DNA from 2 places in the Alteromonas sp. I10 genome. Region 1 is predicted to be linked to the other one. Evidence: predicted binding sites of a transcription regulator. Region 1 holds the regulator's gene; the other holds the start of a gene.
The links. Region 1 encodes FNR, which switches genes on or off when oxygen is low (the NO sensors DNR and NnrR bind a similar motif). Its sites were predicted from a motif close to TTGATCTAGATCAA; they were not measured.

Region 1 (4,218 bases):
AGCAAAACGTTAATGCGCTTACCGCACCATTGCCAATTTCGACCGTTAAAGGTGGCCTAACACCTGAGCAAAAGTACGAAGCCGTTCAAGCTATGCAGCAATCTGGCGCGAAAGTGATGATGATGGGTGACGGTATTAACGACGCTCCAGTTCTTGCCAGCGCTGATGTGGCAATTGCAGTGGGTAATGCCACAGACGTGGCTAAAACTGCCGCCGACGTGATACTGCTTGGCGATCAGCTGCTTTCTGTACCAGAGCTTATTCGAACTGCGCATCAAGTGAAGCAAAAAATAAGGCAAAATATCGGCTGGTCGGTAGGTTACAACGTTTTGATCTTACCTTTCGCCGTATCAGGCCTACTTTCACCGTGGATGGCTGTTGTTGGTATGTCGTTAAGCAGTATCATTGTGGTCACAAACTCAACGCGACTTTTGAGCAAATAGCATGAGTATTATTTACGTATTAATTCCAATCGCCATCATCATTGTTGCCGTCGCTATTGTGATATTCTTTTGGGCGGTGAAAACCAATCAATTTGAAGATTTGGATCGCCAAGGGTATAGCATACTGTTTGACGATGATCTTCCGCCAGAAGAAAAAAAGCTAGCTGAGCAACGCAAGCAACTTCAAGACAGTAAAGTAGACAAAAGCCAAGCGCCACATGGAAGGGATTAACTACTTCTCTGCCTTTCTTATCGGCTTAGCCGGTGGAGTTCACTGTGTGGGAATGTGCGGTGGAATTGTCGCTGCGCTAAGGATGGTTTCGCCTAAAGGCGCTTCAGCACTACCCTATACCCTTGCCTATAACATGGGACGTATAGTGAGCTACACCATCGCCGGAGCAATAACCGGGGCACTTGGAAAAATTGCAGCAGATTATATACCTCTTGCCAACTATGCCCTTTCCCTACTTAGCGGAATCATGTTGCTTCTACTGGCGTGTTATTTGGGTAAGTGGTGGACTGGCTTAACAGTGCTGGAAAATGCGGGTAAAGGCCTATTTTCCAAAGTCCAGCCGCTTTCAAAACGCTTTTTGCCATTTAAGACCCCTTTAAGTGCGTTGCCTTATGGTTTTATTTGGGGTTGGCTTCCTTGCGGTTTGGTGTATTCCACACTTACCTGGTCTCTCGCGGCGGGTAACGCGCTAGAAGGCGCTGCTATTATGTTCTTCTTCGGTTTGGGTACATTACCCACCTTGCTCGCTGCAAGCGCTGGTAGCCAATATATTGTTCGAAGTTTTCAACATAACCATTTTAGACAAATTATTGCAGTAATAATGGCAATATATGCAGCTTATCTTATTCATGGCGCAATCGTTTAAAAATGGGTGTATTATTGTCGGGTATTCTTTTAGAGAGCGTGCATTATGAGCAAAGGAAGCCAATTTTCTATTCACTGTCAAAACTGTAGTTTCAGTCACCTGTGTTTACCGGTGGCGTTAAACAAAACAGAAATCGAGTCTCTTGACGATATTATTGAACGCAAGAAGCCGCTTCATAAAGGTGACACGCTGATTCAAACTGGTGATAAATTCCGTTCTCTATTTGCAGTGAGAACCGGTTCATTCAAATCATTTGTGACTAATACCGAAGGTGAAGAACAGATTACCGGCTTCCACTTTCCTGGTGATATTATCGGTTTCGATGCATTAAGAGAGAACAAACACCAAAGCTATACTTCTGCGTTAGAAACTGCCATGGTGTGTGAGCTTCCCTACGAGACCCTCGACGAAATGTCAGTGCAATTTCCAAAGCTACGCCACCAGATCATGAGCTTCATGAGCGCTGAAATAAAACAAGATCACGACATGATCATGCTTTTAAACAAGCGAACCGCAGAAGAGCGCTTACTGTATTTCATCTCACACCTGTCGCAACGCTTTGAAGAGCGTGGCTTTTCCCATAGAGAATTCCACTTAACCATGACGCGCAACGAAATTGGAAACTATTTAGGATTAACGATTGAAACGATTAGTCGTCTGTTAAGCCGTTTTCAAAAAGACAACATCATAAAAGTAGACGGCAAGCTTATTACTATTTTGGATTTCGATAGGCTAAACACCAAACTAGCGGCGCTTAACGGCCCTAGCGTTGTCTGCGGTTAGTCCTTTTTAAGTGTTAAATAAGGCGCGCACTAAGCGCGCTTTTTTGTAACCTGTGTTAGCCACCTACCTGCCCTTTCAGCGCCACGCCGGTTGCTCCATATTCAATTAGGTAGGTTCACTCATGGTCGCCTCGTAAAATTCTTGATCTAAAACAACTTACGTTTTTCCCAATGTCGTTTATAGTTAGTATTAGAAAGCTTCGATTTCGACAGCCGCTACTAAGTTTCGTAGTTAGGGGGACGTTATGATTGAGTGTAAACGAATTCTGGCCGTGGTAGATGCCGAGCGCGATAACCAACCTGCACTAAGCCGAGCTTATGAACTCGCTTCAAAAACAGGCGCTTCAGTTACCGCCATGATGGTGGTATACGACTTATCTTATGATATGACGACCATGCTTAGCCCGGATGAGCGCGAGTCAATGCGCGATGCAGTTACAAAGGAGCATGCAAAATGGCTTGCCACCCACTTAAGAGAACAAGGATTCACTGAAACTGATATCGTTGTAGAATGGAATAATCGTGCGTATGAGTCGATTATTTACTACACCCTAAACAATCAGATAGATTTAGTGGTAAAGGCAACCAAAAAGCACGACGATCTTGCTTCTGTTATTTTCACCCCCACCGACTGGCATTTAATGCGTAAATGCCCTCGCCCAGTATTGCTCGTTAAAGAGCACGACTGGCCAGAAGGAGGAGAGATTATTGCTGCAGTAAACGTAGGCAGTGAAGACGATGAGCATGCCGCACTTAACGATAAGCTCACCCTCATTGCTAACGACTACGCCTCTTTATTGAAAGGTAGCGTAAATTTGGTCAACAGTTACCCTTCTACACCACTTAATATCGCCATAGAAGTACCTGAGTTCGACCCCGATACCTACCACGACGCGGTAAAAAATCATCATTTAAAAGAAATGCGTAGTCACGCGTTAAAGTACGGTATTCCTGAAAACAAATGCGTAGTAAGAGAAGGCCTTCCGGAAAAAGTTATCCCGCAAGTGGCAAAAACACTGGATGCAGAGCTGGTTGTTATTGGTACCGTTGGCCGTGTGGGCATTTCAGCGGCCCTAATTGGTAATACTGCAGAACACGTGATCGACGAACTCAATTGCGATGTGCTTGCTATTAAGCCAGATGGATTTGTGTCGCCGTTGTCGCTGTAATCTTTTCATCAGTACCGCATAGCCCGTGTTTGCCGTTACTTAGCGGCCAACACGGTATGTCACCAACAAATTTAACCTCACAAGCATGGTCTCGAAAAGCCGCTTTAATGTATAATGGTGGCTTTATCACAAACCAAGCTAGTTAATTATGAGTTTAGGCACAAACAGTGCTGACGCGTCGCCATTAAATGCTGCGCAAAGTAAGCAAAAGTACAACTTCAACAAACTTCAGAAACGACTTCGCCGCAATGTGGGTAAAGCCATTGGCGATTTCGGTATGATTGAAAACAACGACAAAGTAATGGTGTGTTTATCTGGCGGTAAAGACAGCTACACCATGCTAGATATTTTATTGTTTTTAAAGAAGATTGCGCCTATTCACTTTGATATCGTTGCGGTTAATCTTGACCAAAAGCAGCCTGGTTTCCCAGAACATATCTTGCCTGAATATCTAGAAAGCATTGGCGTTGACTACAAAATTGTAGAAGAAGACACCTACTCTATTGTTAAAGACAAAATTCCAGAGGGAAAGACAACATGCTCTCTCTGTTCTCGCTTGCGCCGTGGTATTTTGTACCGCACGGCAAAAGAGTTAGGTGCGACTAAAATTGCATTAGGTCATCACCGCGACGACATGCTAGAAACGTTTTTCCTCAATATGTTTCATGGTGGCAAGCTTAAGTCTATGCCGCCAAAGCTAGTCAGCGATAACGGTGAACACATCGTTATTCGTCCATTGGCGTACTGCACAGAAAAAGACATCGAGAAATATTCTCAGGCCGCTGAATTTCCGATTATTCCTTGTAACCTTTGTGGCTCACAAGAAAACCTACAGCGCCAAAACATAAAGGCTATGCTTCAAGACTGGAACCGTCGCTTCCCAGGTCGTATAGAGTCGATGTTCCGCGCGCTTCAAAACGTAGCGCCTTCACACTTAATCGACAGC
Region 2 (4,218 bases), on a different contig from region 1:
ATCTGTAATTAGCGCATGCTTTACGCCCATAACATATGGGCTTAAAAACTAAAAAAGGTCACATATAGTGACCTTTTTAAGTTTAATAGTTATCACGCGGTACTAGTTGTTTGCCGCTACCTGTGTCGAAAACGTGTCTGCAAACCAATCATTCAACATGGCTTTTTCGTAGGTTAACGACTCGGTCCTATTACGGCGGATTGTCGATTCCATAAAGTCCATGTCTTTGAGTTTTACATCTTCGCCGCTTAAAATGACTTGTCCTTCGGCATTGGTCAAAGAATAACTAAACGCCATTCTTGGAATATCGATGCGCTTAATAATGCGAACGTCACTCCCACCACCAGTGCCAAACCCGACGAACTGACTAGGCCATACTTGCCCCGCTAAGTCCACATTAGTCACGGTCATAGACAGCACTTGAGATTCAGGTAAATCACTAGCTAACTCAACAATGTGCTGTTCCAGATCTTCTAATGTTCGTTCGCGAAACCGTTTGCGTGACTCATTAGTAGGCTTAACATCGCTATATGTTTCAGGTTCTTCCCAAGTAATCTTTACTTCTGCCGCCTGGGTGGGAGCGAAAACAGCAAGAAGTCCAACCGCAGTGGCACAACCTAAATAAGAAAAAGTACGTAATTTATTCACTTTTATGCTCCTAAATTCAGTCGTTTAAACTATGAGTTAGCAAGACATTTAGAGAAAGCTTAGCATGCAGCAATTGTCGGCTTTTATATCAGCTTTACATTTAACCAGCCTTGTTAAAATTGGCTAGTCTCGCTTTGCTACTTGCATAACTGACGACTGTTTAATGATTAGGCATAGTTGAACGCGTTTAGTTCCCGTAAAGTTGGGGTTTATATCGTCCTTTTCACAATAGGTGTGATAAAAACGTTTAACGCTTGCGCTATCAGCGGTGATTTGCTGAACATATGTTTGCTGGTAAGGCTTTAAGGGACTCAGCTGGATATTAATTTTATCTTGTAAACTACGCAGTTCTTCTCGCTCCGGTAAGGTGGCAATTGAAACTAGCCATTCAGAAAGCGAGTTCTGGATATCTTCAAAGAGATACTGAACAAAAGGAGACCGCAGCACAATTACCAAAACAATAATTTCAGCAGCGATGATAAAGAACCTTAACATGACTTCTCAGCTAACTTTGACAGACGTTTACTACAAATAGCGCCAATTTTTTAGCACCTTTCTCACTATGTGCTCAACTACACTTTGCCAATTTACACTTTCACAATGCTCACTGTACACGATTCAAACGGTAATTGACCACATTATTATCGACGATAATAGGGTCATATCGGTTTACCTGTAAATACAGCAAACTATACTCATGTATAGTAGGTAAAGCCTAATCGTCGATGTTGGGCATCAAATGGCATCTGGCCGTTATATTAATCCTCATTATTCACGTAGCTGTATTTAACTATTTACAAAGTTACATAGACTGAGGAAATCAAAACAAAAAACGACTTATGTTCTGAAGTTTCAGTATTGACTGAAACTTTAAAAAGATACACCATACGCCGCATTATTGATCTACATTAAATATGACGTTTTGAACGCAGTTATACTGCACAGGCAGTTCGTTACGTCACATAAGGTTAAGCTATGAATGAACAAATACCGGTAAAGACCGTTACACCGGTAAAAGTACATAAACCCAAAGGTGGACCTGAGGGTAAACGCCACGACTCTCGTAGCCGTATTTATGTGCGGGCTGTACAAGGCCCTCTGGAGACGTTTAGACGCATGTTTGGCCTTTTCTTTTTGGGCCTCTTTGCCATCATTCCATGGATTCAGTACAACGGGCATCAAGCCGTGCTACTCGATATTGGTGAGCAGCGATTTACTATATTCTCTCTAACCTTATGGCCTCAAGATCTCACTTTACTGGCCTATATATTTATTGTTTCCGCCTTTGCGCTGTTCTTCGTCACCACTTTCGCTGGTCGAGTGTGGTGTGGATTTATGTGTCCTCAAACAACGTGGGTATACATTTATACGTGGTTCGAAGAGAAATTCGAAGGCCCGCGCAACAAGCGTATAGCGCTAGATGCACGCAAAATGGATGCAGATAAATTTTTGCGTAAAACAGCTAAGCACACCGCTTGGGTATTGGTAGCGCTGTTAACGGCTTTAACCTTCGTTGGCTACTTTACGCCAATTGATGAACTGTTTATCGATTTTGTAACATTTAACACCAGCTTCTGGGCAGGTTTATCGGTTATTTTCTTTGCCGTATGTACGTACGGAAACGCTGGCTACATGCGCGAAATCATGTGCACGCACATATGCCCGTATGCGCGTTTTCAGTCTGCCATGTTCGACAAAGACACGTTTACTGTATCGTACGATGCAAAGCGTGGAGAGCAACGCGGCCCGCGACCACGCAAACTTAGTCACGAGCAAGTAAAAGAAAAAGGGTTAGGCGACTGTATAGACTGCAACCTGTGTGTTCAGGTATGCCCAACCGGTATCGATATTCGAAATGGCTTACAATACGAATGCATCAACTGCGGCGCCTGTGTTGATGCGTGTAACGGTGTTATGGATAAAATGGGTTATCCTAAAGGCCTGATAAGCTTTACCTCTGAAGAAGAACTAGCTGGCGGTAAGACTCATATTTTACGTCCAAAGTTAATTGGTTACTTTGTAGTTTTAGTGGTGATGATAGGCTTGCTGTTTGCCAATATTTGGATGCGCAGCCCAACCGAAGTTGACATTATCCGCGACAGAAACTCGCTATACCGCGAAACGAATGAAGGGCTAATTGAGAACGTTTATACAATAAAAGTACTTAACAAAACTCAGCAAACCCAAACCTACTCTATTGCTGTAAAAGGTTTGCCTGACTACAAGTACATTGGTGAGCAAACTGTAACAGTTGAAGGCGGTGCGGTGTATAGCACGCCAATTTCAGTTGCAACTGACGCCTATAATCTGGAAGATACGGTTACCGATATTTTTATCAGTGTAACCACCACTATTGATGGGGAAACGGTTACCGTTGATGAGCCAACTAAGTTCCTTTATCGATGACAGATTTTTCATTCTCTGGGCTTAGCCCAGACACCATATTAGATGCCCTGGAAAGTCAGGGCATTTTTCTTCAAAGCGGTTTGCTAGCACTAAATAGTTATGAAAACCGCGTCTATCAGTTTTTGGCTGAAGACGGTCAGCGCTATGTAGCAAAATTCTATCGCCCAGGTCGATGGACCGACGCTCAAGTTCTTGAAGAACACGCGTTTGCTGCAGAGCTAATCGATAACGAAATTCCATTGGCTGCGCCCATTTCTCTCAATGGCAGCACGCTGCATCACCACACCGTGGCCGAAACTGACTATCGATTTGCGTTATTTCCTTCGGTGGGCGGTAGACAATTCGAAAGTGACAACCTTGATCAACTCGAATGGATGGGGCGTTTCATTGGCCGTATTCACCGCGTGGCCCATGCTAAAGGGTTTGCACATCGTCCCTCGATTGATATTGAAAGTTACCTCGATGAACCGAAGCAGGTGCTTATGCAAAGCACACTGCTGCCAGAGCATCTAAAGACAGCATTTTTTGCCATACTTAACCCCGTTATTGATGCCACGAAAAAAGCGTATAAGCCAACATCGAGTATTCGGCTTCACGGTGACTGCCACCCAGGCAATATACTGTGGCGCGATGGCCCTACCTTCGTTGATTTAGATGATTGCCGCATGGGCCCTGCTATCCAAGATTTGTGGATGATGCTAAGCGGCGACCGCCAACAACAACTATTGCAGCTCGATACTTTGGTTGAAGCATACGAGGAGTTTCACCCGTTTGACACTGCACAGTTGCCACTTATTGAGCCCCTCCGCGCTATGCGAATGGTGCATTACATGGCATGGCTTTCACGACGCTGGGAAGACCCTGCTTTTCCGCGGGCATTTCCTTGGTTTGCTGAAGACAAATACTGGGAAGGCCAAATACTTGCTCTGAAAGAACAGCTATCGGCCCTTCAAGAGCCTCCACTGAAATTAGGATATTGAGCCAGCCCCTTTACTGCTGAAAAAACGCTTTTTCGATGACCGTTGCCGATAATCTTATGGCGGTTACGAAAAAGCGTAAGGTATAAGAAACCGTATTCGCTATCACTTTTTAACTTAGATATAATCGACAGTGTGTAGGTGCTCTTGTCTAGCTCTATATTAACTACGGCGACAAGGGTTAAAC

Region 2: the regulator FNR is predicted to act here: its motif matches at 1,547-1,560, upstream of ccoG (cytochrome c oxidase accessory protein CcoG).

Annotation. Positions count from the first base shown of each region.
Region 1 covers NZ_QJJN01000007.1:150,020-154,237, forward strand. The annotation lists gene BZA03_RS14385 (heavy metal translocating P-type ATPase) at 1-443, shown strand, start outside; gene ccoS (cbb3-type cytochrome oxidase assembly protein CcoS) at 445-675, shown strand; gene BZA03_RS14395 (sulfite exporter TauE/SafE family protein) at 662-1,321, shown strand; gene fnr (fumarate/nitrate reduction transcriptional regulator Fnr) at 1,367-2,104, shown strand; gene uspE (universal stress protein UspE) at 2,349-3,272, shown strand; gene ttcA (tRNA 2-thiocytidine(32) synthetase TtcA) at 3,421-4,218, shown strand, end outside.
Region 2 covers NZ_QJJN01000003.1:369,723-373,940, forward strand. The annotation lists gene BZA03_RS08445 (acyl-CoA dehydrogenase family protein) at 1-8, shown strand, start outside; gene BZA03_RS08450 (DUF3016 domain-containing protein) at 103-648, opposite strand; gene BZA03_RS08455 (hypothetical protein) at 772-1,143, opposite strand; gene ccoG (cytochrome c oxidase accessory protein CcoG) at 1,624-3,054, shown strand; gene BZA03_RS08465 (serine/threonine protein kinase) at 3,051-4,034, shown strand; cobalamin riboswitch at 4,154-4,218, shown strand, end outside.